2 linked regions of the Phenylobacterium zucineum HLK1 genome follow. The protein of the gene in region 2 interacts with the protein of the main gene of each other region in a pairwise test. Links are inferred from orthologs where the notes say so. Each region holds a gene or a part of one and is shown on either strand. Other genes may lie near its edges. The genes, in order: PHZ_RS01170 and PHZ_RS09460.

Region 1 (14,515 bases), 1.7 Mb from region 2 along the record:
AGGCGGCGCCGTCGCCCCCTCTCCCCCCCGCGCAGCGGAGAGGGAGAGGGCCGAGAGGGAGAGGGCGGGGAGAGGGGCCGGGGCGCGCGAGCGCGCCGGCGGAGCCGCCCATGCCGCATGGGTCCCCCGGATCGCCCTGTCGGGCGACCGGAGGATGACGGCGGAGGTGGGGGAAGGCGCGCGCATCCGGCCCGCTCGACAACGCCGGGCCCGGCGCATAGCGTTTCGCCTTTCGCCAGCCGCGCAAGATGCCATCGACCGTCCTTCGAGCCTGGACCTCCCCGCGCTTCGCCAGCCTCGGCGGGGCGATCGCGCTGGGCGTGTTCCTGGGGTTCGCCGGGCCGTTCGGCTCGTTCCAGTCGCTCGCGCCCCCGGAGCGCTACGCCTTCTGGTTCGCCCTGGTGGCGGCGGGCTACGGGCTGGCGCTCGCCACCCTGCAGATCCTGCGCCCGGCGGCGGCGTTCGCCCGCCTGCCGACCGTCGCCGCCGTCATCGTCCTGGGGGCGGTCTCGACCGTGCCGATGATGTTCGTCACGGCCTGGGCGCTCGAGGTCGTGTTCGCGCGCTCGACCCCGCCGGGACGCCTGGCGTCGCTCTATCTCTCGGTCGCGTCGGTCCAGCTGGTCATCGCCGCGCTTGCCTTGTGGCCGTCTCTGGCGCCCCGCAGGCCGGCGCCGCCGGCGGAGGACGGGGCCGCCGACCGGTTCTTCGCGCGCGTGCCCGAGCGGCTGGGGCGGGACCTGTTGGCCCTCGAGGCCCAGGACCACTACCTGATGGTCCACACCCGGCGGGGGTCGACCCTCATCTCCATGCAGCTCAGCGAAGCCATGCAGATCCTGCCGCCGCAGCTCGGCCTTCAGGCGCACCGGCGCTGGTGGGTCGCGCGCCGGGAGGTCCGCGGATTGCGCCGCGAGGGCGACCGGACGCTGATCGAGCTGACGGGGGGCCTGACCGTCCCGGTCGGCAGGACCTATCTCGCGGCGGTCCGCGCGGGCCTGGGGCCGGGCAGCGCCTGAGGGCGTTCCCCCCAGAGGGCCGCCTGTGGCGTCGCCGAAAATTCCGGGCGCGCGAATGACATTGGCGGATCGGGCGGTTGTCCGCGGGCGGCGAGCTGTTCGAGAGGGGAGCCCCTAGCCAGCTCTCCCGGAGATCCGATGCGTCACCGACTTTTCGCCTGCGCCGTCATGCTCGCGGCCGCCCTCCCTCTCGCCGCCCATGCCCAGGACGCCACGGTCCTGAAGACGACGTGCGCCCAGGAGCCTTCAGGCGCGGCCGGCGAACCGGATCTGTCCGGGCTGTGGGACTTCTACATGGACGTGGGCGGCGTCCCGAGCTTCGGCCTCCTGACCCTCGGCCGGCTGGACGGGCGCTACGCCGGAACGCTGACCCCCGTGCGCACGGCGCCCGTCATCGTGCGAAGCCTGACGGTCACCGGCCGGAACGTCCGGATGATCGTGGGATCCCGCGAGGGCGACGTGGCCTATGACGCCGTGCTGTCGGGCGCGGCGGACCGGATGTGCGGGCTCGTCGCCTACCACGGCGGCCTCCTGCACCCGATGGTGGCGCAGCGACGCCCGCAGCGCACGCCCGAGCGTCGATAAGCGCGCCCCCCTTCGTCATCCCACGGTCAGCCGAAGGCTGGTCCGGGGGACCCAAGCGGGGCCTGCCTCGTCTTCCGCGTCTTGAGCCCCGCGCAGCGGGGCCCGGCGGGGCCGCCCGCGCAGCATGGGTCCCCCGGATCGCCCTGCCGGGCGACCGGAGGATGACGAGCTGTTGGGGGGCCGCACCCCCCTTCGTCATCCCACGGTCAGCCGAAGGCTGATCCGGGGGACCCAAGCGGGGCCTGCCGCGTCTTCCCTAGTGCTGGCTCTCGGGCATGCGGACGACGAGGCCGTCCAGGTCGTCGGTGACCTTGATCTGGCACGACAGGCGGCTGTTCTCCTCGACGCCCTCGGCGAAGTCGAGCATCGACTCCTCCATGGCCGAGCGCGTGCCCGTCTTGGCCAGGAACGCCTCGTCCACATAGACGTGGCAGGTGGCGCAGGCGCAGGCGCCGCCGCAGTCGGCGTCGATGCCCGGGATGTTGTTCTTCACCGCGCCTTCCATGACCGAGAGCCCGGGCTTCACGTCGATGACGTGTTCGGTGCCGTCGTGCTCGATGTAGGTGATCTTGGCCATGGCGCTCCTCGTGAGCCGCTCGCTTAAGCGGCGACCTCTTTCATGGAAATCGTGGGGTCGGCAAGCCTTGCGGGGTCCACCGGCTTGCGGTTCGCGATGAGCTGCTTGCCCATCATGAATTCGGGCGGGGCGTTGATCGCCTCGACGGCCTGCACCTGGCTCCCCTTCAGGTGGAAGACGGCGAACTTCGCCGTGGCCGGGTCGCCCCGCACCACGATCTGGTCGGCGTCGAAGGGGTAGCCGGCGATCTGCAGCTTCAGGTCGTACTGGTCCGACCACTGCCAGGGGCACTCGCCCGGCGGGCGGGGGCGGCCGGTGATGGCGGCGGCGGCCTGCTTGGCCTGCTCCAGGGCGTTGGGCACGCTCTCCATCCGGAACATCCGGTCGTAGATCGGCATCGGCCGGTGGGCGACGTCGCCGATGGCGAAGACGGCCGGGTCCGAGGTCCGCGCGTCGAGGTCGACCACCACGCCGCGGGCGGTCTCGAGGCCCGCGTCGGCGGCGATCTCGTCGTTGGGGGCCGCGCCCACGCCGACCACCGCGGCGTCGCAGGCGATCGTGCGGCCGTCGGCCAGGGTGACGCCGGTGACGCGGCCGGCCTCGCCCTCGAAGCCGGTGACGCTGCAGCCCAGCTCGAACGTGACGCCGTGCTTCTCGTGGTATTCGCGGAAGAAGGTGGAGAGCTCGGGGCAGGCGACCCGGGCCAGCAGGCGCGGCTCGCGCTCCAGCACGGTGACCTCGGCGCCCAGGGCCCTGCCCGAGGCGGCGACCTCCAGCCCGATGTAGCCGCCGCCCACCACGGCCAGGCGCTTGCCCGGTCCGACGGCGGCCTTGAGCTGTTCGGCGTCGGCGGCGGTGCGCAGGAACATGACGCCGGCCAGGTCGGCGCCGGGGATCGGCAGGGCGATGGGCCGGGCGCCGGTGGCGATGATCAGGACGTCGTAGGCGAGGGTCGAGCCGTCGGAGAGGACGACGGTGCGGTCGCTGCGCTTGAGCTGCACCGCCTTCACGCCCGGGCGGAAGTCGATTCCGTGCTCGGCGTAGAACTCCAGGGGCTTGAGGGCCAGGGAGTCGGCGTCGGCCTCGCCCTTCAGCCAGGCCTTGGAGAGCGGCGGGCGCTGGTAGGGCGGGATCGGCTCCTCGCCCACCAGGGTGATGGGGCCCTCGTGGCCGTACTGGCGCAGCAGCGCGGCGGCCGTGCCGCCGGCATGGCCCGCGCCCAGGATCACCACATGCGCCGTAGCGTCGCTCATGGAACCTCGATGCCCAAAAGTGACGGCCCCGTCAACTTTTCCCCGCCGGAACCCGGCGGCCCCGGGCGTCAGACGACCCGGTCCACCAGCAGCTTCTTGATTTCCCCGATGGCCTTGGCTGGGTTGAGACCCTTAGGACAGACCTGGGCGCAGTTCATGATGGTGTGGCAGCGGTAGAGCTTGAAGGGATCCTCCAGCTCGTCCAGGCGCTCGCCGGTGGCCTCGTCGCGCGAGTCGATGATCCATCGGTAGGCGTGCAGCAGGGCGGCAGGCCCCAGGTACTTCTCCTGGTTCCACCAGTAGCTGGGGCAGCTCGTGGAGCAGCAGGCGCACAGGATGCACTCGTAGAGGCCGTCCAGCTTCTCGCGGTCCTCGGGGCTCTGCGCCCACTCGGTCTGCGGCTCGGGGGTCTTGGTGTGCAGCCAGGGCTCGATCGAGGCGTACTGGGCGTAGAACAGGGTCAGGTCCGGGACCAGGTCCTTGACCACCGGCATGTGCGGCAGCGGGCTGATCTGCACGGCCTGGCCGGGGACCTCCTCCCAGCCGTGGGTGCAGGCGAGCGTGTTGCGGCCGCCGATGTTCATGGCGCACGAGCCGCAGACGCCCTCCCGGCACGAGCGCCGGAAGGTCAGCGTCGGGTCCATGGTGTTCTTGATATGGATCAGGACGTCCAGGACCATCGGGCCGCAGGCGTCCACGTCCACCTCGTAGGTGTCCCAGCGCGGGTTGGCCGCGTCGTCCGGGTCGTAGCGGTAGACCTTGAAGGTCTTGGTGCGGGCCGCGCCGGCGGGCGCCGGGTGGTGGCGGCCCTGGGTGACGCGGGAGTTCTTGGGCAGGCGGATCTCGGCCATCGGGCGGGTCTTCCTGGGGCTGGCCTTAGTACACCCGCGCCTTCGGCGGGATGTAGGCGATGTCGTTGGACATGGTGAAGTTGTGCACCGGACGGTCGTCCAGCTTCACCTTCCCGGTCTTGTCGTCGAACCAGGCCAGGGTGTGCTTCATCCACTTCTTGTCGTCGCGGTCGGGGAAATCCTCGCGGGCGTGGGCGCCGCGGCTCTCGGTGCGGTTGGCCGCCCCGTTCACCGTCACCGCCGCCTGGCCGACCAGGTTGTCGAACTCCAGGGTCTCCATGAGGTCCGAGTTCCAGATCATGCTGCGGTCGGTGACGCGGATGTGCTTGCGCTTGTCGTGCACCGCCTGCAGGCGCTTGACGCCCGACGTCAGGCTCTCGCCGGTGCGGAAGACGGCGGCGTCCTCCTGCATGGCCCGCTGCATCTCGAGCCGCAGCTCGGCGGTCGGAACCTCGCCCGCCGCGTGGCGGAAGCGGTCGAACCGGGCCAGGTGGCCGTCGGTCATGTGGTCCTTCAGCTCGGGCTGGCTGGCGCCCGGGGTCAGGACGTCGGCCGCGCGAAGGGCCGCCGAGCGGCCGAACACCACGAGGTCGATCAGGCTGTTCGAGCCGAGCCGGTTGGCGCCGTGCACCGAGACGCAGGCCGCCTCGCCCACCGCCATCAGCCCCGGCACCACCTGGTCCGGATTCTTGCCGGCCTTGGTCACCACCTCCGAGTAGAAGTTCGTCGGGATGCCGCCCATGTTGTAGTGGACGGTCGGCAGGACCGGGATCGGCTCCTTGGTCACGTCGACGCCTGCGAAGATCTTGGCGCTTTCCGAGATCCCCGGAAGACGTTCGGCCAGGATCTTCGGATCCAGGTGATCCAGGTGCAGGAAGATGTGGTCCTTGTTCGGACCGACGCCGCGGCCCTCGCGGATCTCGATGGTCATGGCCCGGCTGACCATGTCCCGCGGCGCGAGGTCCTTCACGGTCGGCGCATAGCGCTCCATGAACCGCTCGCCCTCGGAGTTGGTCAGGTAGCCGCCCTCGCCTCTCGCGCCTTCGGTGATCAGGCAGCCGGCGCCGTAGATCCCCGTGGGGTGAAACTGGACGAACTCCATGTCCTGCAGCGGCAGGCCGGCGCGCAGCGCCATGCCGCCGCCGTCGCCGGTGCAGGTGTGGGCGCTGGTGCAGGAGAAGTAGGCCCGGCCGTAGCCGCCGGTGGCCAGGATGACCATCTGGGCCTGGAACCGGTGCAGGGTGCCGTCGTCCAGCTTCCAGGCGGTGACGCCCCGGCAGACGCCCTCGTCCATGATCAGGTCGAGGGCGAAGAACTCGATGAAGAACTCGGTGTCGTGGGCCAGCGACTGGCCGTACATGGTGTGCAGCATGGCGTGGCCGGTCCGGTCGGCCGCCGCGCAGGTGCGCTGGATCGGGGCCTCGCCGAAGTTGCGGGTCATGCCGCCGAAGGCGCGCTGGTAGATCTTGCCGTCGGCCGTGCGGCTGAACGGGACGCCCCAGTGCTCGAGCTCGTACACCGCCGCCGGCGCGTTGCGGCAGAGGTATTCGATGGCGTCCTGGTCGCCAAGCCAGTCCGACCCCTTGACGGTGTCGTACATGTGCCAGCGCCAGTCGTCCTCGCCCATGTTGCCCAGCGAAGCGGAGATCCCGCCCTGGGCGGCGACCGTGTGCGAGCGGGTCGGGAACACCTTGGTGATGCAGGCGGTCTTCAGGCCCGCCTGGGCGCAGCCGAGCGCGGCCCGCAGGCCCGAGCCGCCGGCGCCGACGACGACGACGTCGAACTTGTGGTCGATGAATTCGTAAGCGGCCATGGGGTGTCTCACGCGCCTCCCAGCGCGACCTTCAGCACGGAGAAGACGGCGAGCGCGCCGGCCAGTCCGCAGACGAAGAAGTTGAGGAGCAGGAGCGCGGCCTTGCTCAGGGTCTTGTGGATGTAGTCCTCGACGACCACCCGCAGGCCGGCGTGCATGTGCCAGAAGCTGAACGCCAGCGTCAGGACCATCAGCGTCATGTTCAGCGGCGTCGAGATCCAGGCGACCGCGCCGTAGTAGTCCAGCGCCGCCAGGCGGATGACGGCGTAGACGGCCCACAGGGTCAGCGGGATCAGGGCCGCGGCGCTGACGCGCTCGCCGATCCAGTGGCCGACGCCGTGCTTGGCCGAGCCCAGGCCCTTGGCCCGCGAAAGAGGGGTGCGGAAGCTGGACATCAGAGGGCTCCCGTCATGCCGGCGATCACCCACACCGCCAGGGTGGCGGCGACGGCGAAGGCGATGACGCCCACCGCCGAGGCGTTGGCGCTCTTCAGGTCGAAGCCGTGCCCCAGGTCCCAGGTCAGGTGCCGGACGCCGTTCCCCAGGTGGTAGAAGCCCGCCAGCGTCAGGCCGAACAGCGCGAGCTTGCCGAGGAACGAGCCCATCACGCCCTTGAAGGCGGCGTAGGTCTCGGGCCCGCCGGCCAGCGACAGCGCCCAGGCCGCCGCGATCAGCGCGCCGCCGTAGAGCGCCACCCCGGTGATCCGGTGCAGGATCGAGGTGGCCATGGTCAGGTGCCACCGCCAGATCGTCGTATGCGGCGACGTCGGCCGCTCGCGAACCACCCTCGTTACCTCAGCCATCGTGCCGTCCGTCCCACTCTCCGAAACCCAGCGTCCGAAGCCGGTCCGGTTGTAGGCCTGCCTCGTCGGGTGTCAACGAAAGGCGGGCGCAGCCTCGCATCCTTCGCGACCGCCGAAGTTTTCCCATGGCGGGCTTCTGCACAATCCGTCTTTCCTGTAGCTTTCCTTCGCGAGGTGCGAAGGATGCGGTTCGATTTCACCGACCTGAGGCTGTTCTGCGAGGTGGTTGACGCAGGGTCCATCACCGCCGGCGCCGAGCGGAGCGCGCTGGCGCTGGCCGCCGCCTCGACCCGGATCCGCAACATGGAGGCCGCGCTCGGCGCGCCCCTGCTCTCGCGCTCGCGCCAGGGCGTCAGCCCCACCCCCGCCGGGCGGATGCTGCTGAAGCACGCCCGCGCCATGCTGGCCCAGCAGGCGCGGATGCGCGAGGATCTGTCCGCCTACGCCGGCGGCCTCTCGGGCGAGGTGAAGGTGCTGGCCAACACCAACGCGCTCACCGAATTCCTGCCCGAGACCCTGTCGGGGTTCCTGGCCGACCATCCGCACGTCAGCGTCGACCTGGAGGAGCGCCTGTCGGACGAGATCGTCGGCCTGATCGCCGAGGGCGTCGGCGACATCGGCATCGTCGCCGGCACGGTCGAGGTCGGCCGGCTGCAGACCTATCCCTTCCGCTCGGACCGGTTCGTGGTGGTGACGGCGAAGGATCACCCGCTCGCGGCGCGCAAGAGCGTGGGCTTCGCCGAGGTGCTGGACTTCGACTTCGTGGGCCTTGAGCGGTCCAGCTCGCTGCAGCGGTTCCTCACCGCCAAGGCCGTCCGCGAGGGCCGCCCGCTCAAGCTGCGGGTGCAGCTGCGCAGCTTCGACGCCGTCTGCCGGCTGGTGGAGTGCGGCGTGGGCGTCGGCGTGGTGCCCGAGACCACCGCCGCGCGGGCCGCGCGGACCATGTCGCTGGGCGTCGTGGCCCTGGCCGACGACTGGGCCCTGCGCGAACTGCGCATCGTCGTCCGGGCCGAAGACGAGCTGCGCCCCTACGCGCGCGAGCTGGTGGCGGCCCTGAAGAGCGCCTGACGAACGCCCGAGGCGCGGAGGTTCAGGCCTGCGCCGGCGCGCCGCCCGACAGTCGCGCGATCAGGCCCGCCCCGGCGTCGCGCAGGGCGAAGACGGCGCGGTCGAACAGGCGGCCGAGCGCCTCGATCGCCCGCCCCACCGGCGAGCGCCGCTCGGGGGTCTCGACCACCGGCGTGGCGCCCGCGACCTCGGGCGCCGGCGCCTCCACGGCGGGCGCGATCCCGTGCTGCATCAGCCTGAGCGTCTCGACGATGTAGCGGGCGTGGGTGACGACGCCGATCTCCAGACGCTCGCTGTTGAACTCGACCTGCTGGGTCAGCAGGCCCGCCACCACCGGCCGCGGCGCGCCGGAGGCCTTGATCCGCGCCGTTCCCGTCCCGCCCGGGGCGAAGACCGGCCCGCCGGAGTTCCCGGGGAAGACCGAGAAGTCGAGGAGGAAGGTCGGCGAGGCCTTGGAGGTCAGGGGATAGGAGGCGATGCGCCCCGAGCGGAGGATGGGGAAGCCGGCGTTGTTCGCCGCCAGGCCGCGGGGGAAGCCCAGGACGATCAGCTCATCGCCGGGGCCGAAACCCTGCCGCTCCAGCGCCCCCTCCGCGGCCAGGTAGCCCGCCGGGATCGCCGCCTTGGCGAACTCGGGCGGCGCCTCGACGACCAGGGCCGCCACGTCCTGCGCGGGGTGGCGGGTCCACAGCGGCTCGCCGGCGTCGTCGCGGATGCGTAGCGGCGCGGGGCTGTAGGTCCAGCCGCCGTCGTGGGCGGCGGTGCGGTAGCCGATGGCGGCGATCGGCGCGGCCATGCCGTCGAGCACGTGATGGGCGGTGACGAGCACGGTCCGCGGCGCGCCCGAGGCGTCCACCGACGAGATCAGGAACCCGGTCCCGACGGTGCGCTGGCCCGAGGCGGTCGGCTGCTCCAGCTGCACCGTGGCCTGGATGAACTCGACGGCCGTATCGAACACTCGCCCGCTCCCCGACATCATGCCGCGAGTAGATCCCGCGGTCCTTGAATTAGAGATAGAGCGAATAACGCTGCTTTCTATAGCTGTACGCGAAGACGTGATCGCAGGCCGTCAAATCGTCGCAGCCCGCAATTACTCACGAAAACGTAAGGGCCCGCCGCCGCGACAGAAGGGCGCAGGGCGAACACCTGCGTCAGGCGCTGTCCTTCAGCCAGTCGGCCGATCGCATCTCCTGCAGGCGCGAGGCCGTGCGCTCGAATTCGAAGGCGCCGTCCCCCTCGGGATACAACTTCACGGGCTCGGCCTCGGCCAGCACGATCAGCTTGGTCTTCGCCTCGTAGAGGGCGTCGATCAGGATCACGAAGCGGCGGGCCTCCTCGCGCCGGGCGGGGGTGAGCCTCGGCACGCCCTCCAGGAAGACGGTGTGGAAGCGCTCGGCGAGCGCTAGGTAGTCGTTGGGGCCCAGGGCCACCGAGCAGAGACTGCCGAACGAGGCCCGCAGCAGCCCGCCCGAGGCGTTCGGGAAGGTGATCCGCCGGCCCAGCACCTCCAGCGTCTCACCCAGCTCGTCCTCGTCCTCGGGCCCCAGCATCTCGCGCCACAGCCGGTCGAAGGACCGCTCGTTGTCCGGGTCGATGGGCGAGAACCAGACGCCCGCGGCCCGCAGCCGGTCCAGCCGGTAGTCGTGCGGCCCCGCCACCGAGACCACCTCCACCTTGGACTTCAGGAGCTCGATGAACGGCAGGAAGAGCTGGCGGTTGATGCCGTCCTTGTAGAGCTGGTCGGGCAGCCGGTTCGAGGTGGCCACCAGGGTCACGCCGCGATCGAACAGCGCCTCGAACAGCCGGCCCAGGATCATGGCGTCGGCGATGTCGGTGACCTGGAACTCGTCGAAGCAGAGCAGGCTCGCCCGCTCGGCGACCACGTCGGCCACGGGCGGGATCGGATCGTCCCCCTTCGACTGGCCGAAGCGCGCCTTGCGGGCGGCGGGATCGCCCTTGCGCCAGGCGTCGATCAGCCGGTGGACCTCGCCCATGAAGACGTGGAAGTGCGTGCGCCGCCGCTTCTCGACCGGGGCGGTCTCGAAGAAGAGGTCCATCAGCATGGACTTTCCCCGGCCCACGGGCCCCACGAGGTAGACCCCCCGCCGGCTCTCGGGCGCGCGCTTGCGGAACAGGGCCTTGAGCCCCGAGGCGGGCTGGGCGTCCGCCAGCTCCCCCTCCAGGCGGACGAGGGCGGCCAGGGCGGCGGCCTGGGCCGGGTCCGGGCGGATCACGCCTTCGGCGAGGCGGGCGTCGTAGGCGGCTTGCAGCGCGGACGGCATCGGGTCCTCGCCTAGCGGCCGGCGACGGCCGGCGCAAGGAACGGCCGCTTCGCCACGGGGTTCAGGAAGGGAAGCAAGAAGGAGCCCCGACCATGGCCGACCAAGACGACCGCAACTTCAGCCCCAGCCAGGCCGAGGCGAATCGGGCCCGCATGCAGGGCGGCGGCCTGGGCGCGCGCGAGATGGACGAGCAGCGCGACCCGAACAGGTTCCAGACCGCCACCAATCCCGAGCAGCGCAGCTTTGAGGGCGACCTCGACGGCGCCACCAACGCCGACCGGCCAAGCCAGGCCGAGTTCGGCGACAGCGACATCGCGGCCGCGGGTGAAGAGGCTGGAGCCGAGGGCCAGCGGCGGGACGGCTGGGGCCTCGACCCCGACCTGGGCCGCGACGAGGCGGGCATGGGCGACGTGCGCGGCGACCTGGGGGCCGGCACGCCCGCCAATGTCGACGTCCACAAGCTGGGCCAGGAGGACAATCCCCAGCAGGACTGGGGCGACCCGGCCGACGAGGGGACGGTGTTCTCGTCCACCAACAACAACCGTCCCGGCCGCACCGAGCTGGAGCGCGGCCAGGGCGCCAAGACCCGCGCCCACAACAAGGACATCGTCAGCCGCCGGACGTAGGGACGGCGTCCTCCCCTTCGGGGGAGGCGGCCCGAAATGGGTTTGAGGGGGCTTCCGCCGCCGAACCGCGCGGACGAAGCCCCCTCGTTCGCTTCGCGACAGCTCCCCCGAGGGGGAGCCGACGCTGCTGGGCGCTACTTCATCGTCGGGATGACGAAGGCGCTGTCCTCGACGGCGCCTTCCGGCCAGCGGGCGGTGATCGTCTTCACCTTGGTGTAGAACTTCACCCCTTCCATGCCGTGCTGGTTGGTGTCGCCGAAGGCGCTGCGCTTCCAGCCGCCGAAGGTGTGGTAGGCCACCGGCACCGGGATCGGCACGTTGATCCCGACCATGCCGACGTTGACGCGGGAGGCGAACTCGCGCGCGGCCCGGCCGTTGCGGGTGAAGATCGCCACGCCGTTGCCGTACTGGTGCTCTGACGGCAGGCGCAGGGCCTCCTCGAAGCTCTCGGCCCGCACGATCTGCAGGACGGGCCCGAAGATCTCTTCCTGGTAGGTCTTCATCGAAGGCTTCACCTGGTCGAACAGGCTGGGGCCGATGAAGTAGCCCTTCTCATAGCCCTGCAGGCTGAAGCCGCGGCCGTCGACGACCAGCTCGGCGCCTTCGTCCGCGCCCATCTGGATGTAGTCGCTGACCCGCTTCTTGTGGGCCTCCGACACCACCGGGCCGTACTGCGCGGCGGGGTCGGTCGATAGGCCGACCTTCAGGGTGTCGATCTCGGCCAGCACGCGCTCGCGCAGCTCGTCGGCGGTCTTCCTGCCCACCGGCACGACCACCGGCAGGGCCATGCAGCGCTCGCCGGCCGAGCCGTAGGCGGCGCCGATCAGGTCCTTGGTCGCCTGCTCCAGGTCGGCGTCGGGCAGGATGATGCCGTGGTTCTTGGCCCCGCCCATGGCCTGGACCCGCTTACCCGCAGCCGTGCCGCGGCTGTAGACGTAGTGGGCGATGTCGGACGAGCCCACGAAGCTCACCGCCTTGATGTCGGCGTGGTCGAGGATGGCGTCCACCGCGACCTTGTCGCCGTGCACGACGTTCAGCACGCCCGCGGGCGCGCCGGCCTCCATCATCAGCTCGGCCAGGCGCACCGGCACCGTCGGATCCTTCTCCGACGGCTTCAGGATGAAGCTGTTGCCCGTCGCGATGGCGATGCCGAACATCCACATCGGGATCATGGCCGGGAAGTTGAACGGGGTGATCCCCGCGCAGACGCCCAGCGGCTGGCGCATCGAATAGACGTCGATCCCGGGGCCCGCGCCCTCGGTGTACTCGCCCTTCAGCACGTGCGGGATGCCGCAGGCGAACTCGATGACCTCCAGGCCGCGCTGGATGTCGCCCTTGGAGTCGGCGATCACCTTGCCGTGCTCGGACGACAGGATCTCGGCCAGCTCGTCCATGCGGGCTTCCACCAGCCGCTTGAACTCGAACATGACCCGGGCGCGCCGCTGCGGATTGACCAGGGCCCAGGTCTGCTGCGCCCGCAGCGCCGACTGGACCGCCTTGTCGAGCTCGGCCTCGGTCGCCAGGGCGACGCGGGCCTGCACCTCGCCGGTGTTGGGGTTGAACACGTCGCCGAAGCGGCCGGACTGGCCTGCAACGGGCGCGCCGTCGATGAAATGGGTGATGTCTCGCATGGCCGGCGTTCTACGCCCAACGCCCCGGAGCGCCTAGCTTCCGTTGCGGGAGGCGCCGCCCGGCGCTTGCCCGCGAGCGGGACGGCGGCGCATGTTCCGCCCATGACCGCGTTGAGCCACGCCCCGGCCCTGGCGCGCCCGAGGGGCGCCGACCACATCGTGGACGCCCTGATCGCCGAGCGCGCGCCGAAGCTGTCGGGCTCGGCCGCCTGGCCCGTGCTGCGCCCGCTGCTCTACGCCCTGCTGGACTACGGCAAGGCGCGGCGGATGGCCGACGCGATCGCCCCGCTCCCCGGCCGCGCGGCCCTGGAGCACGTCTCCGAGCTGCTGTCGGTGCAGGTGGCGGCCAGCGGACTCGACCGCGTGCCCGCGCAGGGCCGGGCGATCGTGGTCTGCAACCACCCCACCGGCATCGCCGACGGCGTGGCCGTCTACGACGCGCTGAAGGCCCTGCGCCCCGACATCTGCTTCTACGCCAACGCCGACGCCCACCGGGTCTGCCCCGGCTTCGAGGAGGTGCTGATCCCCGTGGAATGGGTCGAGGGCAAGCGCACCCGCGAGCGCACGCGCCTGACCCTGCAGCTGACCCGCGAGGCGATGGAGGCCGAGCGGTGCCTGGTGATCTTCCCAGCCGGCCGGCTGGCGCGCCGGCAGCCCGACGGGGGGCTCGCCGATCCGCCCTGGGCGCCGTCGGCGGTCTCGCTGGCCCGGAAGTACGAGGCGCCCGTCGTGCCGGTCCACGTGGCGGGCCCCTGGTCGACGCTGTTCCACTTCTTCCACGGGCTCTCGCAGGAGCTGCGCGACATCACCCTCTTCCACGAGCTGCTGAACAAGCGCGGGCGCCGCTTCGACCTGACGGTCGGCCATCCCGTCGCGCCCGAACGCCTGGCCGGGGATCCCGCCGAGGCGACGCTGGCGCTCAAGGCGCACGTCGAGGGGATCCTTCCCGCCGATCCGGACCGGGCCTTCGCATGATCCTCGCGGCCGAGGGCGAGTTCCGCCTCGACGACGAGGCGGCCACGGCGCGGCTGGGCGCGGCGATCGCGGCCGGGCTGAAGCCGGGCGAGGCGGTCTGCCTCTCCGGGCCGCTGGGGGCCGGCAAGTCCACCCTGGCCCGGGCCCTGGTGCGGGCGCTGACGACGCCGGCCGAGGACGTCCCCTCGCCCACCTTCACCCTGGTGCAGTTCTACGAGGGCCCGCGACTGAAGGTCGCCCACTTCGACCTCTATCGCCTCTCGAACCCGGACGAGGCCTATGAGATCGGTCTGGACGAGGCGCTGGACGAGGGCGCGGCGGTGGTCGAATGGCCCGAGCGGCTGGAGGGCCGCCTCCCGCCCGACCGACTCGATGTAGAGATCGCGCTCTCGGAAGACGACGCAGACGGCAGGCGCGTGCGGCTCACACCGCATGGCGCCTGGGAAGGACGAGGGCTTGAGTTCCGCGCCTGACATCTCGGACCGCGAGGCCCTGAAGGCCGGGTTCCTGCGCGCCGCCGGCTTCGGCCAGGCGCGCCGCCAGCCGCTGGGCGGCGACGCCTCGACGCGCAGCTACGAGCGCCTGTTCGCCCCCGACGGCCGGACGTTCATCTTCATGGACCAGCCGCCGGCGCTGGAGAGCGTGGTCTGCCCGCCCAGGGCCACGCCGGAGGAGCGCCGGGCGCTCGGCTACAACGCGGCCGCGCGCCTGGCGGCTGGCTCGGTGGCCGCCTTCGTCACCACCGCCGCCTTCCTGCGCGAGCGCGGTCTCTCGGCGCCGCAGATCCTGGCCCACGACGTCGAGGCCGGCCTCGCGGTGCTGGAGGACCTCGGCGATGGCCTGTTCGCCACCCTGATCGCCCAGGGGCAGGCCGAGGCGCCGCTCTACGAGGCGGCCGTCGATGTGCAGGTCGCCATGCAGGCCGAACCGCCGCCGGACGTGCTGCGCGCCGACGGCTGCGCGTGGCCGCTGCTCACCTACGACGCGCTGGCGCTCAAGGTCGCCACCGACACCTTCCTCGAGTTCTGGCCGAGGT
Region 2 (14,605 bases):
CGGGGTTGTTCATCTGGCCGCCCGCCTTCGGGTGGGGGTGCAGGATGAGGGCGACAGGCGCGCTCTCGCTCTTGCCTTGCGTGTAACGGCCTTCGATCCGCCCGGCTGCGCCGGTCAGAACCACCTCTGGCATCTAGACCCCTCTTATCGGCCTGGAATACTTGACTGCTGCGCTAGGTCTTCCTAAGTCCGGGCCATCCGATGCGGCCGGTTCCCCAAGAGCCCTGCGCGAGGCGCCGGCTTGTAGCACAGGCCGCTTCGGATGCGCGGGAAAACTGCATCGGGCGAAGGAGCCATGCGACTCTCCACCAAAGGCCGCTACGCCGTGATGGCCATGGCAGACCTCGCGCGGCGCGAGGGCGAGGCCGCCCGCGCCGTGGCGCTCGCTGACATCGCCGCGCGGCAGGAGATTTCCCTCTCTTACCTCGAACAGCTCTTCGCGCGGCTGCGCCGCAAGGGCTTGGTGAAGAGCGCCCGCGGCCCCGGCGGCGGCTATCGCCTGGCCCGCACCGCCGAGCAGACCAGCATCGCCGAGATCGTCCATGCGGTGGACGAGCCGCTGCGCGCCACCCGCTGCGCCAACGCCGGCAAGGGCTGCATGACCCGCGGCGAGCGCTGCCTCACCCACGACCTCTGGGCCGATCTCGGCCAGCAGATCGAGCATTACCTGGCCTCGGTCACCCTCGCCGACGTGATCGGCGGTCGCCTCGGAGCCCGCGCCGCCGCATGAGTTCGTCCATCTACCTCGACTACAACGCCACCGCCCCGGTGCGCCCGCAGGCGGCGGCCGCTGTGGCCCGCGCCCTGGAGGTCGGAGGCAATCCGTCGTCGGTCCACGCCGCCGGCCGGGCGGCGCGCGCCATCATGGAATCGGCCCGCGAGAGCATCGCCAGGCTGATCGGCGCGCCAGCGCCCGACGTGGTCTTCACCAGCGGCGGCGCCGAAGCCAACAACCTGTGCCTCGACAGCGCCGTGGCCGCGGGCTCGCGGCGCCTCATCGTCTCGGCCATCGAGCACGCCACCGTCACCGAGACGGCCAAGGCCTCGCCGGCCGAGGTGGAATACCTGCCGGTGGGCCGGGACGGCGTCGCCGACCTCGGCTGGCTGCGCGAGCGGCTGGCGGGCTGGGACGCTGCCGACGGGCGGCCGTTCGTGGCGCTGATGCTGGCCAACAACGAGACCGGAGTGATCCAGCCCATCGCCGAGGCGGCCGAGATCGTCCACGCCGCCGGGGGCTGGCTGCACGTCGACGCCATCCAGGCGATCGGCAAGATCCCAGTAGATTTCCAGGCGCTGGGGGCCGACACCCTGACCTTCTCGGGCCACAAGCTGGGCGCGCCGCAGGGCGTGGGCGGCCTGGCCTACGGAGCCGGGGCGACCCTGGTCCGTCGCCAGCACGGCGGCGGGCACGAACGGGGTCGGCGGGCCGGGACCGAGAACGTGCCGGGGATCGCGGGCCTGGGCGCCGCCGCCGAGGCGATCCTGACCGCCAACGCCGACTGGTCGCGTCACGCCGCCTGGCGCGACGCCGCCGCCGAGCGGCTGAAGTCGGTCGGGGCCGTGGTCATGGGCGAGGGCGCTCCGCGCACGCCCAACACCCTGTGCGTGGCCACGCCCGGCTGGACGTCGGACTTGCAGCTGATCGCCCTCGATCTGGCCGGGGTGATGGTGAGCGCAGGCTCGGCCTGCTCGTCGGGCAAGGTGAAGGCGAGCCATGTGCTCGTCGCCATGGACCAGGGCGACCTCGCGTCCTGCGCCATTCGCGTCAGCGGCGGCTGGAACACCACGGAGGCCGACTGGAACAGGTTCGCCGACGTGTGGTTCGAGGCCTATCAGCGGTTCGCCGCGCGCCGGAAGGAGGTCGCCTGATGGCCGCCGTCAAGCAGACCGTCGAGCAGGTCCAGAGTCTCGAGAAGTACAAGCACGGCTTCATCACCGAGATCGACCAGGAGTTCGCGCCCAAGGGCCTGAACGAAGACATCGTCCGCTTCATCTCGGCCAAGAAGGACGAGCCGGAGTGGATGCTGGAATGGCGGCTGGAGGCCTTCCGCCGCTGGCAGGCGCTGGAGGAGCCGGCGTGGGCGAAGGTCAGCTTCCCGCGTATCGACTACCAGGACGCCCACTACTACGCCGCGCCGAAGCAGAAGGCCGGGCCGAAGAGCCTCGACGAGGTCGATCCCGAGCTGCTCGAGACCTACAAGAAGCTGGGCATCCCGCTGAGGGAGCAGGAGGTCCTGGCGGGGGTCGAGGGCGCGCCGCGCTACGCTGTGGACGCGGTGTTCGACAGCGTCTCGGTCGTGACCACGTTCAAGAAGGAGCTGGCCGCCGCGGGCGTCATCTTCTGCTCGATGAGCGAGGCGATCCGCGACCATGGCGACCTGGTGCGCCGCTACCTGGGCTCCGTGGTGCCGGTCAGCGACAACTACTTCGCCTGCCTGAACTCGGCGGTCTTCTCGGACGGCAGCTTCGTCTACGTGCCGCCGGGCGTGCGCTGCCCGATGGAGCTGTCCACCTATTTCCGGATCAACGCCGAGAACTCGGGCCAGTTCGAGCGGACGCTGATCATCGCCGACGCCGGATCCTACGTCTCGTACCTGGAGGGCTGCACGGCCCCCATGCGCGACGAGAACCAGCTGCACGCCGCCGTGGTCGAGCTGGTCGCCATGGACGACGCCGAGATCAAGTACTCCACCGTCCAGAACTGGTATCCGGGCGATCCCGAGACCGGGAAGGGCGGCATCTACAACTTCGTGACCAAGCGGGCCGACTGCCGCGGCGACCGCTCGAAGGTGTCGTGGACCCAGGTCGAGACCGGCTCGTCCATCACCTGGAAGTACCCCTCCTGCGTGCTGCGCGGGAACGGGAGCGTCGGCGAGTTCTACTCGATCGCCATCACCAACGGCCGCCAACAGGCCGACACCGGCACCAAGATGATCCACCTGGGCGCGAACACGCGCTCGCGGATCATCTCGAAGGGCATCAGCGCCGGGAAGAGCAGCAACACCTACCGCGGGCTCGTCTCGGCGCACCCGAAGGCCAAGGGCGCGCGCAACTTCACCCAGTGCGACAGCCTGCTCATCGGCAAGCGCTGCGCGGCCCACACGGTGCCCTACATCGAGGCGCGCAACGGCCAGGCGGTGTTCGAGCACGAGGCGACCACCACGCGCCTCTCCGAGGACCAGCTCTTCTACGCCATGCAGCGCGGCCTTTCCCAGGAGGAGGCGGTGCAGCTGCTCGTGAACGGCTTCGTCAGGGACGTGCTGCAGGAGCTCCCGATGGAGTTCGCCGTCGAGGCCCAGAAGCTGGTGGCCATTTCGCTGGAAGGAAGTGTCGGCTGATGTTGTCCGTGAAGAACCTGCACGCCGCGGTCGAGGACAAGGAGATCCTCAAGGGCCTCTCGCTCGAGGTGCCCGCCGGCGAGGTGCACGCCATCATGGGGCCGAACGGGGCCGGCAAGTCGACGCTGTCCTACGTGCTGACGGGCCGCGAGGGCTACGAGGTCACCGCCGGGTCGGCGACGCTGGACGGCGAGGACCTGCTGGCGCTGGAGCCCAACGAGCGCGCCGCCAAGGGCGTGTTCCTGTCGTTCCAGTACCCGCTGGAGATCCCCGGCGTGCCGGCGCTGACCTTCATCCGCACGGCGCTGAACGCCCAGCGCAAGGCCCGCGGCGAGGACGAGATCAGCGCGCCCGAGTTCCTGAAGCTGGCCAGGACCAAGGCCGCCGAGCTGAAGATCGACTTCGACATGATGAAGCGAGCGCTCAACGTCGGCTTCTCCGGTGGTGAGAAGAAGCGGATGGAAATCCTTCAAATGGCGATGCTTTCGCCGCGTTTCCTCATCCTGGACGAGACCGACTCCGGCCTCGACATCGACGCACTGCGCATCGTCGCCGACGGGGTGAACGCGATGCGCGGCCCGGACCGTGCGATGCTGGTGATCACCCACTACCAGCGCCTCCTGGACTACATCAAACCCGACCGCGTGCACGTGCTCTCGGCCGGCCGGATCGTCGCCTCGGGCGGCCCTGAGCTGGCGCTGGAGCTGGAGCGCGAGGGCTACGACAAGTACGCGAGGGCCGCTTGAGCGTCGCCCTCGCCATACGCGCCCGCGACGCCTCGGCGCTTCCCGGGAAGCGCGACGAGGACTGGCGCTGGACCGACCTGCGCGGCCTGATCCGCCAGGTGCCCGATCCGTCGGCACCCTACGCCGGGGAGCCGCCTCCGGGCCCGTTCGACGCGATCGAGGCGGATGCGGTCCACATCCTGGCCAACGGCGGCCGGGCCGAGATCGACGTGCCGGCCGGCCAGCTCCGGACCGTGCGGCTGCGGATCGCCGCCCAGGGCGCCGGCGCCCACGCCTCCCAGGTGGAGGTGCGGGTGGGCGAGGGCGCGACCCTGCGCCTGCTGGAGAGCCACGACAGCGACGACGCCTCGCTGGCCCACACCGCGTTCGACTTCCACCTCGCCGCCGGAGCCTCGGTCGAGCGGATCGTCGTCGCGGACGACCACCCCGAGGCGGTCAACGTGACCCAGGCCGAGGTGCGGATCACGTCCGGCGGACAGTTCGCCCAGAACGTCTTCACGACCGGCGCCCGCCGCCAGCGCCTGGAGACCGGCGTGCATCACCCAGGGCAGAAAGCGATCGTCCGCCTCGACGGCGTCTACCTTCTGGAGGGCAAGGCGCACGCCGACCTGACGACGATCGTCACCCATGCCGGCCGCGACGGCCGCACCGAGCAGCTGACCAAGGGCGTCGTGCGCGACCAGGCGCGCGGCGTCTTCCAGGGCCGCATCGTGGTCGCCGAGGGCGCCGACGGCACCGACGCGCGCATGGGCCACCACGCGCTCATCGTCTCGGACCGGGCCGAGGTGGACGCCAAGCCCGAGCTCGAGATCTACGCCGACGACGTCTCCTGCGCCCACGGCAATACGGTAGGGGCCCTGGACGAGGACGCGCTGTTCTACGCCCGCCAGCGGGGCATCCCCGAGGCGGAGGCCCGGGCCATGCTGACGGAGGCCTTTGTGGGCGAGGTGGTCGACCGGGTGGCGTTTGCGCCCGCCCGCGATGTCGCCGCCGCGTGGGTCGCCGCGCGTCTGAGGGGCGCCTGATGGCCTTCGACGCCGAACAGGTCCGCGCCGAGTTCCCGATCCTGCAGCGGCAGGTGCATGGCAAGCCGCTGGTCTATCTCGATAGCGCCGCCTCGGCCCAGAAGCCTCGGGCGGTGATCGAGGCCATGACGCGGGCGATGGAGCACTCCTACGCCAACGTCCACCGCGGCCTGCACACCCTGGCCAACGAGACGACCGACGCCTATGAGGCCGCCCGGCGCAAGGCGGCCGCGTTCATCGGCGCCGCCGAGGGCGAGATCGTCTTCACCAAGGGCGGCACCGAGGCGGTGAACCTGGTGGCCTCGGGCCTGGCCGCGCGGCTGCAGCCGGGCGACGAGATCGTGCTCTCCGAGATGGAGCACCACGCCAACATCGTCCCCTGGCACTTCCTGCGCGACCGCTGCGGCGCGGTGCTGAAGTGGGTCCCGGTGCTGGACGACGGCTCGCTCGACCTCGCGGCCTACCAGGGCCTGCTGGGCCCCCGGACCCGGGTGGTTGCGCTCTCCCACATGTCCAATGTGCTGGGGACCATCAACCCGGCCAAGGACCTGGCGCGCATGGCGCACGAGGCCGGCGCCCTGGTGCTGTTCGACGGCTGCCAGGCCATCGTCCACAAGCCGGTGGACGTGAAGGACATCGACGCCGACTTCTACGTCTTCTCGGGCCACAAGCTGTACGGCCCCACGGGCATCGGCGTCCTCTACGGCAAGGCCGAGCTCCTGGCGCAGCTTCCGCCCTACCAGGGCGGCGGCGAGATGATCGGCACGGTCACGCTGGACGAGATCACCTACGCCGACCCGCCGCACCGCTTCGAAGCCGGCACGCCGCCGATCCTGGAGGCCATCGGCCTGGGCGCGGCGATCGACTGGCTCTCGGCCCAGGACCGGATCGCCATCGCCGAGCACGAGCACCGCCTGTACCAGCGGGTCCGCGAACGCCTGGCCGGCGCCAACTGGCTGAAGGTGATCGGCGAGGCGCCGGGGAAGGGCGCCGTCCTCTCGTTCACCATGGAGGGCGCGCACGCCCACGACGTGGCCCAGATCCTCGATCGCTACGGGGTGGCGGTGCGGGCCGGGACCCACTGCGCCGAGCCGCTCATGCGGCGTTTCGGGGTGACGTCGAGCGCCCGGGCCTCCTTCGCCCTATATAACACCGAGGCCGAGGCGGACGCGTTCGTCGACGCCCTCACCAAGACGCAAGCCTTCTTCGCCTAGAGTACGGACATGGATGACGGCGCTTCCATCGAAACCACGGCCACGACGCCGCTCTCCCAGGCGGAGCTCGACCGGCTGACGGACCAGCTGATCGAGAAGCTGAAGACGGTCTATGACCCTGAGATCCCGGTCGACATCTACGAGCTGGGGCTCATCTACAAGGTCGACGTCTCGGACGACAAGGACGTGGCCATCGACATGACCCTGACGGCGCCGGGCTGCCCCGTGGCGGGCGAGATGCCGGGGTGGGTCGAGGACGCGGTCATGGAGATCGACGACATCAAGTCGTGCAAGGTCGAGCTGGTGTTCGATCCGCCGTGGGACCCCTCGCGCATGTCGGACGAGGCCAAGCTGCAGCTGAACATGTTCTGATGGCGAACCTCGAAGTCACCCCCCAGCCGCGCCAGCGGCGTCCGCGTCCCAAGGTGGTCACGCTCACCGAGCGGGCGGCCGAGCGCGTGCGCGAAATCATGGGTAAGGCGGATAAGCCCTACGCCGGCCTGCGCGTGGGCGTGAAGAACGGCGGCTGCGCCGGCCAGGAATACGTCCTCGAATACGCAGAGACAGCCGATCCGATGGACGAGGTGGTCGAGGACAAGGGCGTGACCATCCTGGTCGAGCCCAAGGCCGTCCTGTTCCTGATCGGTTCCGAGATCGACTACGAAGTCAGCAAGCTCTCGGCCAAGTTCGTGTTCCACAATCCCAACGAGACCGACGCCTGCGGCTGCGGCGAGAGCGTGACCATCCAGCCGGCCAAGCTGGATTAGCGTTCCGTATCGGCGTTATGCTCCCGTCACGACGACGGGGAAGCGATCATGACCGACGACGCCGAACTCCGCCGCCTGGCCGTGCGCCGGGCGGACATGAAGCTGGGCTTCCGCACGCACCTGATGGCCTACGCCATCGTCAACGCGGGCCTGGCGCTCATCAACATCCTCACATCGCCCGGCGACTGGTGGGTCCAGTGGCCGATGTTCGGCTGGGGCCTGGGCCTCGTCGCGCACGGGGCCGTCGTCTATTTCGACGGCGAGGGCGTGCGCGACCGGATGATCGAGGCCGAGCTGGAGAAGCTGCGCCAGAAGCGCTAGCTCAGCGCCCCTTGAACGCCGTGGGCCGCTTCTGGATGAACGCCATGACGCCCTCGCGCGCGTCCTCGGTGCGGCCGGCGTCGCCCTGCGCATAGGCCTCGGCCTCGAGCTGCAGGTGCCAGGGGGCGTCCAGCGCATCCCAGACGAGGTTGCGGGTCATGCCCAGCGAGGCCGGCCCGGTCGCCAGCGCCTTGGCGTACTCCATCGCCGCCGCCATCACCTCGGCGTCCGGAACGCACTTGTTGATCAGGCCCCATTCGGCGGCGGTCTTGGCCGGCAGCTTCTCGCCCAGCAGCATCAGCTCCATGGCGCGGGCCTTGCCCACGAGGCGCGGCAGCAGCCAGGTGGCGCCGCCGTCGGGAACCAGGCCGATCCGCCGGAACGCCAGCAGGAAGTAGGCGCTCTCTCCCGCCACCGCGAGATCGCAGGCCAGCGCCAGAGAGACGCCGACGCCGGCGGCCACGCCGTTCACCGCCGCCACGACCGGCTTGGGCGACCGGCGGAGCTGGGTGACGAAGGGATTGTAGACTTTCAGCAGCGCCTGGTTCGGGCCCTTGCCGGAATCCGACACGCGGTTTGGGCCGCCCGACAGGTTCGCACCCGAGCAGAAGCCGCGGCCTTCGCCCGTGATCACGATGGCGCGGACGGCGTCGTCGTCGACCATCGCCTGGAAGGCGCCGACCAGGTCGCCCATCAGCTCCATGCCGGCGGCGTTCAGCGTCGAAGGGTCGGAGAGGGTGATCACCCCCACGCCGTCCTGGACCTCGGTCTTCACCTTGCTGGCCGCTTGAGCGCCGTCCATCGCTTCCTCCCTCGCGTTCGGGCCGATTGAACGGAGGATACCCCGGCGTCAGCCAAGGGAAAACGCGCGGCGTCAGGCCGCCGCGGCGATCGGATCGGCGCAGGAGGTGCGGTTGCGGCCGCCGCGCTTGGAGGCGTAGAGGGCGCTGTCGGCGCGCTCGACGAGGCTGGCGGGGCTTTCCCCCGGCTTGCGCTCGGCGATGCCGGCCGAGATCGTGATCGCCCCGAGGTCCTCGTTGGTCGAGCGGCGCTTGAGGATGCGGGACGAGACCTCCTCGCGCACAGCCTCCAGGACCGCCAGCGAGTCCCGGGCGCTCTCGCCGGGGAAGATGATGGCGAACTCCTCGCCGCCGTAGCGCGCCGAAACCCGCGGGGCGGGGCTGCAGCGCTGGATCACGCTGGCTACGTAGCGGATCACCTGGTCGCCCGTCTGGTGGCCCCAGGTGTCGTTGAAGCTCTTGAAATGGTCGATGTCGATGACCGCCAGGGTCACCGGGCCGCCCTGTTCGCCCTGGTCGCAGGCCCGCTCCAGCGCCTCGTCGAAGGCCTTGCGGTTGGCCAGCCCCGAAAGGGCGTCGGTCATCGCGTCGCGGCGCACCTGCTCCAGGTGCTCGCGCAGGCGGCCGAGTTCGGCGGTCGTGTCCTGCAGCTGGCTTTCCAGCGCATGGTTCTCCTCCCGCACCTTGCGCGTGGCGACAGTCAGGGTCTCGACCATCGACTTGATCGCCTGGGCGTCCTCGCCGTCGAGCGACTCGCTGGCGCTGGCCAGCTGCTGGCCGTAGGCCTCGGAGGTCTCGCGGGCGGATTCGATGGCGCGCGAGACGCTGTCCAGTTCCTTCGACAGGGTCTGACCCGCCTCGAGGATCTCGCCGTTCAGCTTGGCCTTGGGCAGGAACTGGGCGGCCAGCTGCTCGCCCACCGCATCGGTGAACGGTTCGCCGGCCTCGATCAGATGGTCGATCTCGGTGGCCAGGGCGGAATCCTTGGCCGCGACGTAGTGCACCCAGAGCTCGAAGTTGAGCGCGGTCGGCCAGACCTGGTGCGCTTCCATGGCCTCGATCGCCTTGCGGGCCAGCGCGTAGGCCTTCGGGCCCCGGAGCGATGTTTCGACGTCGGAAGACATGGTCCGCCTTCAGTTCCCCGCCGATGAGCCTGGAGACGCATCATCGGCCGGCGGGAAGCCTAGGCCAGGACGGGCAAACGCCCGGTTAAGACGGGCGCGGCCGGATCGGAAGATCTCAATCCTTGGTCGAGCGCGGCGGCGGACGCTGCAGGAACGCCGGCACGTCGGAGCCGAAGCCCACGACCCGGTCGCCGTCGTCGCGGCCGCGGCGGCGGTCCTGGGCCTCCGCACGCTCGCGCTCGGGGCGCTCGCGTTGGGGCCGTTCACGTTCCGACCGTTCACGTTCAGGCCGTTCGCGCGCGGGACGTTCGGCCCGGGCGGGGCGGGACTCCTCGGCGGGGCGCTCGCGTGCGGGCCGGGGTGCGGGCTGGGGCTGGGCCGCCGGCTCTGCAGCCGGCGCGGGCGCCGCCTCGGCCTTCTCGCGCCTCGGCCGCGGTTCGCGGGCCTCGCGCGGCTTGCGCTTGCGCTCGCGGCCGCCGCGTTCGCGTCCCCGCCCAGGGCGGGGCTCGTCCTTGATGTTCGCCCAGTCGAGGTCGAGGCTGACCTCTTCGGGAGTCTTGCCGATCAGCTTCAGGACCTTGTCCAGGTTCTTGGAGTCGGCCGGCGTGACGATCATGAACGCCTCGCCCGTCCGGCCCGCGCGGCCGGTGCGGCCGATCCGGTGGACGTAGTCGTCGGCGTGGTGCGGCACGTCGAAGTTGAAGACGTGGCTGACGGCGGGAATGTCGAGCCCCCGGGCGGCCACGTCCGAGGCGCAGAGCAGCTTCAGCTCGCCGTTGCGGAAGCTCTCAAGCGTCCGCATGCGGGTGGCCTGGTCGAGGTCGCCGTGGATCGCCGCGGCGTCGAAGCCGTGCTTCTTCAGCGACTTGGCGACGATGTCGACTTCCGTCTTGCGGTTGCAGAAGACGATGCCGTTGTTGATCTCGGCGCGACCGATCAGCTCGCGCAGCGCGGTCCGCTTGGCCTTCGGATCGGCGCTGGGGATGCGGACGAGGTACTGGGTGATGGTCTCGGCCGTGGTGGCCGGGCGCGAGGCCTCGATCCGCACCGGATCGTTCAGGAACTGCTTGGTGAGGCGCGTGATCTCGGGCGGCATGGTGGCCGAGAAGAACAGCGTCTGCTTCTTGGCGGGGGTCAGCTTGAAGATGCGCTCGAGGTCCGGGATGAAGCCCATGTCGAGCATGCGGTCGGCTTCGTCGACCACCATGATCTGCACGCCGGTCATCAGCAGCTTGCCCCGCTCGAAGTGGTCGAGGAGGCGGCCGGGCGTGGCGATCAGCACGTCGACGCCGCGGTCCAGCTTCTGTTCCTGGTCCTTGAACGAGACGCCGCCGATCAGCAGCGCCCAGGTCAGCTTCTGACCCATGGCGTACTTCTCGAACGAGGCCGAGACCTGGTCCGCGAGCTCGCGGGTGGGGGCGATGACGAGGGCCCGCGGCATGCGCGCCTTGGCGCGGCCGGCGGCCAGCCGGTCGATCATCGGCAGGGTGAAAGCCGCCGTCTTGCCGGTGCCGGTCTGGGCGATGCCCAGGACGTCGCGGCCCTGCAGCGCCATGGGAATGGCTTCGGCTTGGATCGGCGTAGCGGTGGTGTAGCCCGTCTCGGCGACGGCCTTCAGGGTCGCGGGCGATAGCCCAAGATCGGAAAATTCGGTCATCAGTTACCGGTGGTGCGGCGCCGGCCGAGGAAGCAGCCAGGCGCAACGCTGCGGCGCAGGCGGACATCGCCGCGCGCGCGGAACATACGGTGCGACGGCTGCAAGTCAACGCGCGGACCGTCACAGTGGTTCATCGAACAGGCTTCAGCGTCCACGAGGAGCGGCCGTCGCCGGGGCTTCGCGCCGCGCCAGCCAGGCGTCGGCGAGCGCCAGGAAACCCGCCACCGGCACGACCTCGGCGCGGGCGGCCGGGTCCAGGCCCGCGGCCGTGATGAGCGGCTCGCCCCCCAGGGCCTTGAGGCTGGAGCGGAGCATCTTGCGGCGCTGACCGAAGGCGGCGGCGGTGACCTTCTGCAGGGCGTCCAGGCGCTCGGGCGAGGGGCGGGCGGCCCGCGGCTCGAGGCGGACCACGGCCGATTCCACCTTCGGCGGCGGGGTGAAGGCGCGGGCCGGGACGTCCATCACCGGCCGGGCGTCCGCGGTGGCCTGGGCGATCACCGCCAGCCGGCCGTAGGCGTCTTCGCCCGGCGCCGCCGTGATCCGGTCGGCGACCTCCTTCTGGAACATCAGGGTCAGCGACGCCGGCGTCCAGGGGCCGGTCAGCCACTTGATGAGCAGCGGCGTGCCGACGTTGTAGGGCAGGTTCGAGACGAGGTGCGCGGGCCGGCCGGCCGACAGCGCCGCCTCGTCGGCCGTCAACGCATCCCCGAAGACCAGGGTGAGATGCGGGGCGGCGTCGGCCACCTCCTGCAGCAGCGGCCGGAAGCGTTCGTCCTTCTCGACGGCGATGACCCGGGCGCCGGTCTCCAGCAGAGCGCGGGTCAGGCCGCCGGGGCCCGGGCCCACCTCGATCACCACGTCGCCGTCGCCCACCTGCGCCAGGCGCGCGATCTTGCGGGTGATGTTGAGATCGAGGAGGAAGTGCTGGCCGAACGCCTTCTTGGCCCACAGGCCGTGCGCCTCCAGCGCCTCGCGCAGGGTGGGCAGGGTCTCCAGGCTCATGCCGGGCGGCGACGAGCGATGTCGGCGGCGAGCCGGACCGCGGCGATCAGGCTGTCCGGCCGCGCGATCCCCCGGCCGGCGATGTCGAACGCCGTGCCGTGGTCGGGCGAGGTGCGAACGATCGGCAGGCCGAGCGTGACGTTCACCCCGCCCCAGAAGTCGAGCATCTTCACCGGGATCAGGGCCTGGTCGTGGTACATGCAGAGCGCCGCGTCGTACCGCTGGCGCATCTCGGCGGGGAACAGGCTGTCTGAGGGGTAGGGTCCGCGGACGTCGACGCCGGCGTCGTGGAGGGCCCGGACGGCCGGACCGATGATCTCGATCTCCTCGCGGCCGATGCCGCCGTCTTCCCCGGCGTGCGGATTGAGGCCGGCGACGGCCAGGCGGGGGGCGGCGATCCCGAAGTCGCGCGCCAGCGACTGGGCGGTGACGAGGCCGGTATGGACGATCCTCTCCACCGAAAGCGAGGCCGGGACCCTGGCCAGCGGCTCGTGGACCGTGACGAGAGCGACGCGCAGGTCGGCGGCGGTCAGCATCATCACCGGGCCGCGGGCGCCGTCGAGCGGCGCGGAGGCGGTGAGCTCACCGAGGAACTCGGTGTGGCCGGGGAAGCGGAAGCCGGCCTCATAGAGCGGGGCCTTGGCGATCGGCGCGGTGACCACGCCCGAAACGGTCTTCGAGAGCGCGAGCCCGACGGCGGTCTCGATCCAGCGGATGACGGCCGGCGCGGCGGCGGGCGAGGCCTGTCCGGCGACCACGGGCGCCTTCAGCGGCAGGTCCAGCACCGGCAGCGCCTCGGGGAAGACGCGTGCGGCCTCGTCTGGCGACTGGATCGTCCGAACGAGGCCTGCGCCCCCGGCGGGCGCCGAGGCGAGCGCCTGGGCGTCGCCGACGACGACGAAAGCCTGCCCCTCGGCCCGCAACGCCCGCCACGCCTTGACGACGATCTCGGGGCCGATGCCCGCGGGATCCCCGAGGGTGAGGGCGAGCGGTGCCGGCCTCACCGCGTCTCGATGGTGGCCGAGTTGCGCAGGTCGCGCATGTACCGCCGGGCGATCATCGAGAGCTGCTGGCCGTAGAGGCGGTTTTCGATCTGCTCGCGGTCCACCTGCGCCTCGCCGGCGGCGCGGCGGCCGCAGACGGCCACGAGATGCAGCCCGGCGTTGGTCCGGATGGGCTCCGACACCTGGCCGATCTGGAGGGTCTCGGCGGCCTGGCGGAAGGCGGGCGCGAGATCGGCGACCTCGGCCTCGCCAAGGTCGCCGGCCACGACGCCTTCGACGCCCGCGGCGGCCTGTTCCAGGGTCTCGCAGCTGGTGATCTTCGGCCGCAGGGCCTCGAGCTTGGCGCGGGCCTCGGCCTCGTCGGCGCCCTGGGCGAGCGGCACGGCCGCCTGCTTGAGGTTGACGAGGGTCGCCCCGCCGCCCGCGCGCTTGTCGCGCAGATAGACGATGTAGACGCCGTCCCGGACCGGGATGGGCTGGGAGAGCTGGCCGGGGCGCATCTGCTCCAGCACCTGCTCGACCTCGGTCGGCATCTCGCCCTGGCTGATCCAGCCCGCGTCGCCGCCCGCGGCGGCGGTGGGCAGGGCCGAGAACTGGCGGGCGACGGCCGGGAAGGGCGCGCCCTGCTGCATCTGGGCCACGAGCTGCTGGGCGCCCTGCATGGCCTGCTGCATGCCGCCGACGCGGCTGGCGTCGATCAGCACTTCAGAGATCTGGTACTGCGGCTTGGCGGCGGCCGCCTCGAGCCGCGCCTGGGTGGCCGCGATCTGGTCGTCGCCGATGCGCAGGCGCGAGCCGTAGCGGCCGCGGATCCAGCGGGCCCAGCTGACCTGCGCGCGGATCTGCTGGCGCAGGGTGTCGACCCCGATGCCCCGCGCGCCGAGGAAGCTCAGGAACTGCTCCCGCGTCATGTTGTTCTGCCGCGCCATGTCGGCGATCTCCTCGTCCACCTCCTCGTCGGTGGCGACGATGTCGATCTTCTGCTCGCGCTCGACGCGGCGGAGCTCCTGGAACTGCAGGCGCTCGTCGACCAGCGAGACCAGGGCCTCGCGCTGGAACTGGGGCAGGGTCTGTTCGGTGGGCTGGACGCCGGAGGTGGCGATCAGCAGCCGCATCCGCTGGGCGAGGTCATAGGTCGAGATGATCTCGTCGTTGACGACGGCGGCGACCGATTCCGAGATGCCGGCCGGTTGGGCCGCCGCCTCGGGCTCAGGCTGGGCCGGCGCCGCGGGGGCGGGCTGGCTCTGGGTCGGCGCCTGGGCGAGGACGGGCAGCGGCGAGCCTGCCGCGAGCAGGGCGCAGGCGATCGCCGCGCTCCGCGCCGCAGGGCCCGTGACAAGAGACTTCATGGACGAGATCGTTTCCTTCGTAGGGCGCAGTCCGCCTGGCATTCTACCTGCCATCAGATGTTCCGCCCAATGTGGCGAGCGTTAGGCGCACCGAGACGGACTCACTGGGTAGCAGACGGCCGATGATCGTGTCTTCGCGGCGATAGACCACATCCACCCGGATGCAGTCGTCCCGGTAGAAGACGCCCAGGTCCCGGATCACCCATGCGTCCTCGTTGAGGTCGCGGTTGCCGTAGAAGCTGACGCCCCAGTTCTTGC

Evidence for each region.
Region 1: the proteins of PHZ_RS09460 (region 2) and PHZ_RS01170 interact in binary tests that used the Escherichia coli proteins (3 or more experiments, as listed by UniProt). The link is inferred for Phenylobacterium zucineum HLK1 from one-to-one orthologs.

What each region holds. Positions count from the first base shown.
Region 1 is NC_011144.1:200,660-215,174, reverse strand. What follows is about bases 519-3,196. They hold PHZ_RS01170 (2Fe-2S iron-sulfur cluster-binding protein), read right to left. Parts: upstream 2,179-3,196; coding sequence 1,858-2,178; downstream 519-1,857. Other genes in these bases: PHZ_RS01165 (NAD(P)/FAD-dependent oxidoreductase), read right to left, coding at 2,202-3,196; PHZ_RS01175 (hypothetical protein), read left to right, coding at 1,155-1,601; PHZ_RS21400 (LytTR family DNA-binding domain-containing protein), read left to right, coding at 519-1,016. Outside these bases: more of PHZ_RS21400, read left to right, coding at 249-518; more of PHZ_RS01165, read right to left, coding at 3,197-3,431; PHZ_RS01160 (succinate dehydrogenase iron-sulfur subunit), read right to left, coding at 3,500-4,282; sdhA (succinate dehydrogenase flavoprotein subunit), read right to left, coding at 4,308-6,095; sdhD (succinate dehydrogenase, hydrophobic membrane anchor protein), read right to left, coding at 6,104-6,490; sdhC (succinate dehydrogenase, cytochrome b556 subunit), read right to left, coding at 6,490-6,897; PHZ_RS01140 (LysR substrate-binding domain-containing protein), read left to right, coding at 7,081-7,965; PHZ_RS01135 (trypsin-like serine peptidase), read right to left, coding at 7,988-8,923; cell division protein ZapE, read right to left, coding at 9,117-10,247; PHZ_RS01125 (hypothetical protein), read left to right, coding at 10,340-10,873; PHZ_RS01120 (CoA-acylating methylmalonate-semialdehyde dehydrogenase), read right to left, coding at 11,008-12,504; PHZ_RS01115 (GNAT family N-acetyltransferase), read left to right, coding at 12,607-13,479; tRNA (adenosine(37)-N6)-threonylcarbamoyltransferase complex ATPase subunit type 1 TsaE, read left to right, coding at 13,476-13,952; N-acetylmuramate/N-acetylglucosamine kinase AmgK, read left to right, coding at 13,936-14,515. UniProt on the Escherichia coli protein: Ferredoxin are iron-sulfur proteins that transfer electrons in a wide variety of metabolic reactions. Although the function of this ferredoxin is unknown it is probable that it has a role as a cellular electron transfer protein.
Region 2 is NC_011144.1:1,915,971-1,930,575, reverse strand. Bases 5,625-8,392 are described here. They hold PHZ_RS09460 (HesB/IscA family protein), read left to right. Parts: upstream 5,625-6,694; coding sequence 6,695-7,090; downstream 7,091-8,392. Other genes in these bases: PHZ_RS09445 (GGDEF domain-containing protein), read right to left, coding at 8,286-8,392; PHZ_RS09450 (enoyl-CoA hydratase/isomerase), read right to left, coding at 7,413-8,213; PHZ_RS09455 (2TM domain-containing protein), read left to right, coding at 7,139-7,411; PHZ_RS09465 (SUF system Fe-S cluster assembly protein), read left to right, coding at 6,333-6,695; PHZ_RS09470 (cysteine desulfurase), read left to right, coding at 5,625-6,323. Also shown: PHZ_RS09500 (alpha/beta hydrolase), read right to left, coding at 1-133; PHZ_RS09495 (Rrf2 family transcriptional regulator), read left to right, coding at 296-730; PHZ_RS09490 (cysteine desulfurase family protein), read left to right, coding at 727-1,869; Fe-S cluster assembly protein SufB, read left to right, coding at 1,869-3,338; Fe-S cluster assembly ATPase SufC, read left to right, coding at 3,338-4,084; Fe-S cluster assembly protein SufD, read left to right, coding at 4,081-5,109; more of PHZ_RS09470, read left to right, coding at 5,109-5,624; more of PHZ_RS09445, read right to left, coding at 8,393-9,335; PHZ_RS09440 (DEAD/DEAH box helicase), read right to left, coding at 9,451-10,992; 16S rRNA (adenine(1518)-N(6)/adenine(1519)-N(6))-dimethyltransferase RsmA, read right to left, coding at 11,137-11,994; 4-hydroxythreonine-4-phosphate dehydrogenase PdxA, read right to left, coding at 11,991-12,998; PHZ_RS09425 (peptidylprolyl isomerase), read right to left, coding at 12,995-14,347; PHZ_RS09420 (LPS-assembly protein LptD), read right to left, coding at 14,391-14,605. UniProt on the Escherichia coli protein: Is able to transfer iron-sulfur clusters to apo-ferredoxin. Multiple cycles of [2Fe2S] cluster formation and transfer are observed, suggesting that IscA acts catalytically.